3 regions of the Mesorhizobium sp. M2A.F.Ca.ET.046.03.2.1 genome follow, and region 2 is predicted to be linked to each of the others. Evidence: predicted binding sites of a transcription regulator. Region 2 holds the regulator's gene; each other region holds the start of a gene.
The links. Region 2 encodes LexA, which represses DNA repair genes until DNA is damaged. Its sites were predicted from a motif close to TGTTCNNNNTGTGTTCNG; they were not measured.

Region 1: the regulator LexA is predicted to act here: its motif matches at 1,892-1,909, upstream of dinB (DNA polymerase IV).
Region 3: the regulator LexA is predicted to act here: its motif matches at 1,885-1,902, upstream of EJ072_RS15080 (metallopeptidase family protein).

What each region holds. Positions count from the first base shown of each region.
Region 1 covers NZ_CP034449.1:7,352,417-7,355,647, reverse strand. The annotation lists gene EJ072_RS35640 (patatin-like phospholipase family protein) at 1-318, opposite strand, end outside; gene dinB (DNA polymerase IV) at 563-1,825, opposite strand; gene EJ072_RS35630 (GNAT family N-acetyltransferase) at 2,125-2,685, opposite strand; gene EJ072_RS35625 (epoxide hydrolase family protein) at 2,845-3,231, opposite strand, start outside.
Region 2 covers NZ_CP034449.1:6,444,014-6,447,244, reverse strand. The annotation lists gene kynU (kynureninase) at 1-1,203, opposite strand, end outside; gene lexA (transcriptional repressor LexA) at 1,658-2,392, shown strand; gene EJ072_RS30735 (ComEC/Rec2 family competence protein) at 2,386-3,231, opposite strand, start outside.
Region 3 covers NZ_CP034449.1:3,149,591-3,152,821, reverse strand. The annotation lists gene EJ072_RS15090 (CoA ester lyase) at 36-914, shown strand; gene EJ072_RS15085 (DUF1737 domain-containing protein) at 944-1,150, shown strand; gene EJ072_RS15080 (metallopeptidase family protein) at 1,304-1,741, opposite strand; gene EJ072_RS36770 (hypothetical protein) at 1,925-2,917, shown strand; gene EJ072_RS15070 (DUF6504 family protein) at 2,859-3,231, shown strand, end outside.

The DNA.
Region 1 (3,231 bases), 910 kb from region 2:
GACCTGCGAGAACTCCAGGATCCTGTGCAGATAGATATCGAAATTGCTGGCGACGCCGGCCGCGAAGACGAAGCGTGGCCAGAGCACCGCCAAGAGCCCGGCCGCAATCGAGCCGCCCGAAACCGAGCTCACCATGTCGAGCTTCTGGAGCAGTCCCGCCTCGTTGAGACGGCAGAGCGCGCCGGCGTGGAACAGCATGGCCCGGTAGCCGCCGCCCGACAGGCAGAGGCCGAGGTCGTAGCGCTCGGCCTTGCCATCGATGCTGGCCGCGCCGCCTGGCGCCGCCCCGGTACCGCGCGCTGCCGTCACACTGGCCATGAATGCTCCCCTCGTTCAGGCGCGGCTGTTCCGGCGCCTAATCCAGCCCAGCGCGGCCATTCTGGCAAGCGGCGGAATCGCGGAATTTCGGGGTTGGGAAGCTTGGGGTTCCTCGCCTCCACGAAGTGGGGGAGAGGTGTCCGCGAAGCGGACGGAGAGGGGGACTTCGTAGGGCGCTCCCCCTCTCCGTCTCGGCTTCGCCGAGCCACCTCTCCCCCACTTCGTGGAGGCGAGGTACTCTCCCTCACAGCTCCTTCTCGGCCAGTTCCCTGAATCCATCCGGCACCGAGCGCGGGCCTTCCAGCGCCACCGTGCCGTAGCCGACGGCTTCCTTGCCGAAGCGCTGGCGGATCTTGTCGATGGCGCGGTCGGCGCCGAAGCGGGCGAGACCCTTGCGGCTGCCGGGCTTCCTCTTCTCATCCATCAGGCCAAGCGGCAGTTCGAGCTGCAGCTCGGCATGCTCCTCCAGATGCGAGACGGAGATGGCGAGCAGCGATATGTCGCGCTCGCCGGGATTGGCGGCGAGCACGCCGCGCACCAGCTCCTCGGCGATCTCGGCCAGCATCACTGTCGCCTGGATCGGCTGCTCCAGCGTCACCGAGCGGGTGACGGCGCGCAGATCGGCGAAGCGCACCCGCACCGTCACCGTGCGGCCGGGCCGGTCCTTGGCGCGCAGGCGGCTCGCCACGCGGTCGGCCAGATGCAGAAGCGTCGGCACGAAGACGCGCGGCACCGCCGGCTTCCTGCCAAGCGCCGATTGCGCGCCGGCCGAATGCGCGCGGCGATGCGTCTCGAGCTTGCGCGGGTCGCGGTTCCAGGCGAGCGCGGCGAGCTTCTGGCCGGCGGCGTGGCCGATCAGCCGCTCCAACGCGCCGCTATGGGTGCGCGCCAATTGCCCGATGGTCTCGACGCCGATCTCGGCCAGCCTCGCCTTGGTCGCCGGGCCGACACCCCACATCAGCGTGACGGGCAGGTCGTGCAGGAAGGCGAGCTCGGTGCCGGGCTCGACCACCACCAGCCCGTCGGGCTTGGCCACCTGCGAGGCGATCTTGGCGAGGTGCTTTGTCTGCGCCACGCCGATCGAGATCGGCAGGCCGAGCTCGGCCTTCACGCGCTCCCGGATTTTCCGCGCGATCTCCTGCGGCGGCCCGAACAGATGCGTGCAGCCGGCGACGTCGGCGAAGGCCTCGTCGATCGAGATGCGCTCGACCACCGGCGTGAAATCGTCGAGCACCTTGATCGCGGCGTCGCCGAGGCGCTGGTACTCGGAAAAATGACCGCCGACGAAGATGAGCTGCGGGCAGAGCTCGCGCGCCTTGCGGCCGGGCATGCCGCCGCGCACGCCAAACACCTTGGCCTCATAGGAAGCCGCCAGGACCACGCCGCCGCCGACGGCGATCGGCTTGCCGCGCAGCGAGGGATCGAGCAGCTGCTCGACGGAGGCGTAGAAGGCGTCGAGATCGGCATGCAGAATGGTGGCGGCCGCGGCGTTATTCGTGGCGGCCATCGCGCGCTCCCGTGGCCATTTGTGTGGCATTGCAGCATTAGCTGCGTCTTTTGTAAGGGGAATTAATAGAACATAAAGAGAACAAAAGAAGATCGCTGTCAAGCCGCCACGCTTGAGCGTGCAAGTTTCCACAACCAGAAGCCACAGCCGCCGATAGAGCTCAGCTTGCACGATCGCCCGTGAAGGAAATCGTGCGAACGGGAAGGATTGTAGGTGCTCTGCGACCGCCCGAGCTTCGGGAATAGAGATTTGATCTGATGTTTGCGACAAGCCGGCAAGCGCATGAATGTGGCTGACACTCAGCCAACGGTGGAGTTCAACTGCTTTTCCATAACAACAAGTTCCAGGTCGGGGCGCAGCGGACGACCGACCGAAGGGTCGTCGTAGGGGAATGCTAGAGTTTCGCCCGTCAGCTCGTATCCACGCCGGCGATGCCAAGCGATCAATGCCTCACGCTGCCGGATCACCTCCATTCGCATCCGTGGCGCCCCAGCCGCCGCGGCCTGTCGCTCGACCTCCTGCTTGATCAACTTTCCGATGCCAGCGGTCTGCTCGTCCGGAGCCACGGCGAGCATCGACGTATGCCACGCGCCATCGTCGTCTATCGCGATGTTGATGCAGCCGGAGATCGCGCCATCGGTCAACCGGCGCAGCAGAAGAATGCGTCCCCGCGCGATGAGCGCACGAACGCCCTCCTCGCCGATGCGCGGTCCATCAAGCAACCCACGCTCGTTGGTCCATCCCTCAACTGCGCCATTGGCTCTGTATGCCCGGTTCACGACTGACACTATTGCAGCGGCATCGCCCGTCACGGCATCAATGAAACGCAATTTTTCTACTCCTGTCGAAACGTTCGTCATTGCAACTGCGATCACCGTTGGGGCGCCCCAGCATCCGGTTTTGGGGTCACGCCGTCTTCGCACCAGCAGGAGCCGGCGACGTGATCGACGCCTACCTCGCTTGTTCGCCCGTCGTAAAGCCTCGGTTACGATGAATTTGGTTCGGAGATATCTCCACCTTCAGGAGCGCGCTCCCGACACCGTCGCGATAAAGGCGCGCAGGTCGGCCAGCATCAGTTCCGGCTCTTCCAGCGCGGCGAAATGGCCGCCCCGCGGCATGTCGGTCCAATGCACGATGTTGTAGGTCTTCTCCGCGAACGAGCGCGGCGGCGGCAAGAACACCGGATCGGGGAGGGCCGCAACGCCGGTCGGCACCTGGATGCGGGTGCCGGCCGGAAGCATTAGCGACTTCTCAAGCCGGCTGCCGTAGTAGATCCAGGTTGCAGTCACGAACGATGCCGGCGCGATGTAGAGCATGATGTTGGTGAGGAGTTCCTCCTCGGAAAACTTGCTCCAGATGTCGGGGTCGCCATTGGCGGTTGTCGGAAGATCGGCCCACTTGCCGAA
Region 2 (3,231 bases):
GCTCGTGCGCAGGATGTCTTCCAGCACCTCGACGGCGGCCCAGACATCCCGGTAGCCGACATAGAGTGGCGTGAAGCCGAAGCGAACGGTCGACGGCGCGCGGAAATCGCCGATCACGCCGCGCTCGATCAAGGCGCGCATCACCTGGTAGCCATGTGGATGGGCGAACGACACCTGGCTGCCGCGCTCGGCGCCGTTGCGCGGGCTTTCTAGCTCGAGACCGAACGCGCCGCATCGAGCTTCGACAAGGCGGATGAACAGATCCGTCAGCGCGACGCTCTTCTCGCGCACGGCAGTCATGTCGACTTCGTCCCAGAGATCCAGCGAACCTTTCAGCGCCCGCATCGACAGCATCGGCTGCGTTCCGCACAGGAATCGCCGGATGCCCGTGCCGGCGGCATAACCCTGCTCGAACGCGAACGGTCGGGCATGGCCCCACCAGCCGCTGAGCGGCTGGCTGATGTCGTGATGATGGCGGGTGGCGGCATAGATGAAGGCAGGCGCGCCCGGTCCGCCATTGAGATATTTGTAGGTGCAGCCGATCGCGAAATCGGCATTCGAGCCGTCGAGATCCACCGGCAGGGCGCCGGCCGTGTGGCAGAGGTCCCAGACGATCAGCGCGCCGGCGTCATGGGCCTTGCGGGTCAGGGCCGCCATATCGCGCAACCGGCCGGACTTGTAATTGACGTGGTTGACCAGGATGACCGCGACACGGTCGTCGATCAGTTCCTCGATCGTCGGCGCATCGACGCCCTCGAGCCGCAGCACCGCGCCGGGCCGCGTCGAGGACACCCCCTCCGCCATGTAGAGGTCGGTCGGAAAGCTGTCGCCTTCGGCAACGATCACCGAGCGGTCGGGTCGCATCGCGAGCGCCGCATGCAGGACCTTGTAGATGTTGATCGAGGTGGTGTCGCATACCACCGTCTGGCCAGGCGCGGCGCCGATCAGACGCCCGAGCCGGTCGCCCAGCTGGACAGGCATGTCGAACCAGCCGGCGGTGTTCCAGGCACGGATGATATCCTGCGCCCATTCCTGCTTCGCGGCCGTCTCGATCTCGTTGAAGACATTGATCGAAGCGGCGCCCAGTGAATTGCCATCAAGGTATATCACCCCTTCCGGCAGAACAAAGCGATCGCGCAAGGGGCGCAGCGGGTCCGCAGCGTCCATCGCCTCGACCTCGGCAAGATCGGGAATTCCCCTCATGTGCTACCGCCTCCATTTCGACCCAGGCCGCTACATCCCTCCGGCGACCAAGGCGGTTGTCCCATCACCGTCCGCAACCCGGCAAGAACCTTCTGTCCTATATTAGCTGGTCCATAGACGGCAAAGGCTGAGGATCGGAATCGTCGCCAAGGTTGGCATTTTGAGTTCGTTTCGTTCACGTTACGGTACATGGTTGGGTCAGCTGACTGGATCCCTTCAGCACCTCCGCGACGATGTCGCCTCTCAATTTCAGCATAAGGAGAATTGCAAAATCGAGCGGAATAAATGACACAGCCCAACCGGTGGCGGCCAGGCACCGTCGGATGCAACATTCTTTCGCCCGCCTTAAGAAATTCATTAAACTTTAAACGGTTGCGGAACACAACTGGAACAGATAGTGTTTGTTCTGGGTTTGTTTTTCTGATTCTGGTTTCGGAACCCGTGGGGGCCGCCAATGCTGACGCGCAAACAACATGAACTCCTGATGTTCATCCATGAACGCCTGAAGGAGAGCGGGATCCCTCCATCCTTCGACGAGATGAAGGAAGCGCTCGACCTCGCCTCAAAGTCCGGCATCCATCGGCTGATCACGGCGCTGGAAGAACGCGGCTTCATTCGCCGGCTACCGAACCGGGCGCGCGCGCTGGAGGTCTTGCGCCTGCCCGACTCGATCGCTCCCGGCCTGAATGCCGCGAAGAAATTTTCGCCAAGCGTCATCCAGGGCGGCCAGGGCAATCTAAGCCGACAGGTCAAGCCGGCAGCGCCCTCGCGTACGCCGACACCCAGCAATGATGACGACGCCGCTTCGGCCGTGTCCATTCCGGTGATGGGCCGCATCGCCGCCGGTGTGCCAATCGACGCCATCCAGCACCAGACGCATTCGATCTCGGTCCCGCCGGACATGATCATGGGCGGCGAGCACTATGCGCTGGAGGTCAAGGGCGACTCGATGATCGAGGCCGGCATCTTCGACGGCGACACCGTCATCATCCGTAACGCCAGCACGGCGAGCCCGGGCGAGATCGTGGTGGCGCTCGTCGACGATGAGGAAGCGACACTCAAGCGCTTCCGCCGCAAGGGCGCCTCGATCGCGTTGGAGGCCGCCAACCCGGCCTACGAAACCCGCATCTTCGGGCCGGATCGGGTCAAGGTGCAGGGCAAGCTCGTCGGGCTGATCAGGCGCTACTGATCCGGCTGCGAGGACTTGGCCCTCTCTGGCTTTTCGTAAGGCGCCAGTCCCCTCGCCTCGCGAGTGTACTTCCGCTGCTCGTGCCAGGGCCGGTAAGGCTGCTCGACGGCATATTGGATGGCTGCTCGCGCGGTTGCCGATTGCGGATCGAAGAAGACGGCGGCACTGCCGTCACGCGCCAGTTGGCGCTTGGTGACGACAAGCACGCGCTCATCCCAGCAGGGATTGTAGGCCGTCGCATCGTTGATGACGATGAGATCGGCAAAGCCGCAGGCGGGCCGTGCGCTGTCGCGGTTTTCGGCGAGCGCGACGATCGCGCCGGACGGATGCCGGCCAATGCAGAGGTCGCCGGTGCAATAGAAGGGCGAGCCGGGCGGCAGGTCGACCGGGTCGGCGATATCGAGCGCATCCTTGGCAAATGTCTCGGGCGGCACGATGGCCTCGGCCTTCAGCGCCCGCTTCCAGTTGTCGGTGGTGAACTCGTTGGAGCGTTCGCGGTTGACGGCAAGCTCGCCGCCACCGATCGGCATCGCCACGAGATGCGCGTCCTCCGAGATCAGCACATCCGGCGTGCGCACATGCGGGATCGCCAACAGCGCGGCGAGCGCGAAGGGCACAGCGGCGAGCCTCAGCCAGGTGGTGGCCATGGTCGCGATGACGAGCGCGATTGTCGCCAGCAGCACCGACTGGATCGAGATCAATCCCACTGCATCGACTGGCGAGCGGTCGGAAATCCATGCCGAAATGGCGATCATCGCTGTCAGGCCCTTGCCCATCACATAGAGGAAGGGACCGTCGAAGCCGAACGGCATGGCGAGCGCGCTCAACACGGCGAACGG
Region 3 (3,231 bases), 3.3 Mb from region 2:
TTGCCTCCCACGCCATCACCCGGCATAGATCGGCCATGACCGTCGACACCTACCGCCCGCGCCGCTCCGTGCTTTACATCCCCGCCTCGAACGACAAGGCGCTCGCCAAGATCGGCTCGCTGGCCTGCGATGCCGTCATCTTCGATCTCGAGGACGCCGTCCTGCCTGCTGACAAGGTTCCCGCGCGCGACAAGGTCGCCGGCATTCTCGCCCGGCCCGAAAAACGCTGCGAGATGGTGGTGCGCATCAACGCCTTGGCCAGCGAATGGGGCGCCGACGATCTTCTGGCTGTCGCCAAGGCCGAGCCCGACGGCATTCTCCTGCCCAAGATCGGCACGCCGCGCGACATCCTCGAGGCCGGCGACCTGCTCGACGACAATTCCGTGCCGGACGGCGTGAAACTATGGGCGATGGTCGAGACGCCGAAAGCGCTGCTCAACATCGGCGCCATCGCCGAGCTCGGGCGCGATCCGGCTTCGAGGTTGGCTTGTTTCGTGGCCGGAACGAACGACCTGGTAAAGGCGACCGGCATCCTGGCGACGCCCGACCGGCGCTATCTGATGCCCTGGCTGATGCAGCTGGTGCTGGCGGCGCGGGCCGGCGGCCTCGACGTCATCGATGGCGTCGCCAATGATTTCCGCGACCTCGACGCTTTTGCCCGCGAATGCGCCGAGGGAGCCGCCATGGGCTTTGACGGCAAGTCGCTGATCCACCCGGCCCAGATCGAGCCGGCGAACCGCGCCTTCTCGCCGGCGCCCGAAGTACTTGCCGAGGCCCGTGCGATCCGGGATGCGTTCGCGCGGCCTGAAAATGCCGGCAAGGGGGTCATCGCGCTGGACGGCCGCATGGTCGAGCGGCTGCATCTGACGCAAGCCGAGAAACTTCTGGCGAAGGCCGCGGTCATCGGCGCATGATGCGCCGATACACATGATAGGTTCGAAAAATGAAACTCTACCGCTTCCTGTCCGGTCCGGACGACTCCACCTTCTGCCACAAGGTCACCGCCGCGCTGAACAAGGGCTGGCACCTGTTCGGCTCGCCGACCTATGCCTATGACAAGAAGACCAAGTCGATGCGCTGCGGCCAGGCCGTGGTGAAGGATGTCGAAGGCCAGGAATACACAGCCGACACCAAGCTCAGCGACTGGTAGGGAAGGCGTTTAGAGACTGTTTCGAAATTCGCTCTGGCGAGTCATATGGTGGTGATTTCGAGAACCGGAGCGGAGCGGACATTTGTCCGTGAGCACCGGAAGCGCAGAAAGCGCCGCCAGATGGCCGCCGGAGTAGAATTTCCAAACAGTTTCTCAGCCCGCCGCCGCCTGCTCGGCTGCCTCCTCGATCCGCTCCATGTCGTCATCCGACAGGCCGAAATGGTGGCCGATCTCGTGGATCAGCACATGGGTGACGATGTCGCCCAGCGTCTCCTCGTTCTCGGCCCAATAGTCGAGGATGGCGCGGCGGTAGAGCGTGACGCGGTTCGGTCCTTCGCCGGTCTGCGGGTTCCAGCGCTCGGCGATGCCGCGCCCCTCGAACAGGCCAAGCAGGTCGAAGGGCGTCTCCAGCGACAGGTCGTCCATGATCTCGTCGGTCGGGAATTCGGCGATCTGGATGACGATCTCGCCGGTGAGCTTGCGGAACTCGTCCGGCAGATGGGCATAGGCCTCCAGCGCCATAAGCTCCAGCTCGTCCATCGACGGCGAGAGCTGATCGTGCCAAGTGCGGGTCTTGTAGATGCGGGCCATGAAACGTCCTTTGATCCCGGCATATAGGCTTTCGCGCCGATAGAGGCAAATGAGCCGGCTGGCCATGGGCTTTCAGGGTAAAAGGCGAAGGAATAAATTCCTTCGGACTCTGCTTGACTCTTCCGGGCGCCTCTGGAATCTATAAGAACATAACAGGAACAATTGCTGCCGGAAGTGAACGTCATGGCGATGAGCGCCGTGGCGCGGGACACTGTTTTTGCCCTGCGCCGCCAGATCGCGAAGATCGAGGGAACGCTGCCCGAGCGCCTGCAGGCGCCCTCCGGGAGCGCGCCTGCCCATGCCGGCAGGTCGGACAGGACGATCGTCCGGCGCGGCCTCGCGGTGGCCTCGCCGGGTGCCTTCCTGCATACCGGCATCGAGCGCTTCGACACCGCCCTTGGCGGCGGCCTGCCCAGGGCGGCGCTCAGCGAGATCCATGGGCTGGAGACCCGCGATGCCGGCGCGGTCGCCGGCTTCGCGCTGTCGCTCGTAAGCCTGAGCCTCAAGGAGAAGCAGGGTCTGCCGATCCTCTGGGTCGGCACGTCGGAAATCTTCCACGAGGCCGGCCTGCCCTACGCCAGGGGCCTTCATGCCCTGTTCGGCATCGAGCCGGAACAGTTGCTGTTTTCCGAGGCGCCGAAACTGCTCGACGCGCTGTGGATCGCCGAGGAGGCCGCCCGCATGACGGCCTTCGCCGCGGTCATCCTCGAAATCCGCGGCAGCCCGCGGCTTCTCGACCTCACCGCCACGCGCCGGCTGCACGCCCGCGCCCAGAATGCCGGCCGTCCACTGCTTTTGCTGCGCCAGGCGGGCGAGGCCGATCCAACCGCCGCACCGGTGCGCCTCATCGTCTCGGCGGCGCCTTCGGCAAGCCGCGAGACGGTCGCCGGACCGCTCGCCGGCTCGATCGGCCGCCCTGCTTTCAAGGTCGATATCGGCAAGAGCCGCACGGCCCTGCCCGGACAATTCACACTGGAGTGGAACCCAAATGAGCACGCTTTTGCGGAAAAAACAGAGAATCCTGTCGCTGTGGTTCCCGCATCTCAGCGCGGAGCGGATCCTGCGCCAGCGTCTGGGGCGATCCTGGCGTTCCCGGCCGTCGGATCACCTGCCTCTGGTGATCAGCCATCGCGACAACAACACCCAGCGCATCGCAGCCCTCGACGAGCGGGCTGAGGCGCTGAAGCTGAAACGCGGCATGGGCATTGCCGATGCCCGCGCCATGCACCCTTCGATCGACGTGGTCGAGGCCGACCCGGAAGCCGACCGCCGCCTGCTCGAAGGCCTTGCCGACTGGTGCGACCGCTACACGCCGCTGGTGGCGATCGACGGCGAGGACGGGCTGTTCCTCGACGTCACCGGCTGCACGCATCTGTTCGGCGGCGAGCGCGCCATGCAGGACGAGATCCTCACCCGCTTCTTCCAGCAGGGTTTTGACGTCCGCGCCGGCCTGGCCTCGACGCCGGGCGCCGCCTGGGCGGCGGCGCGCT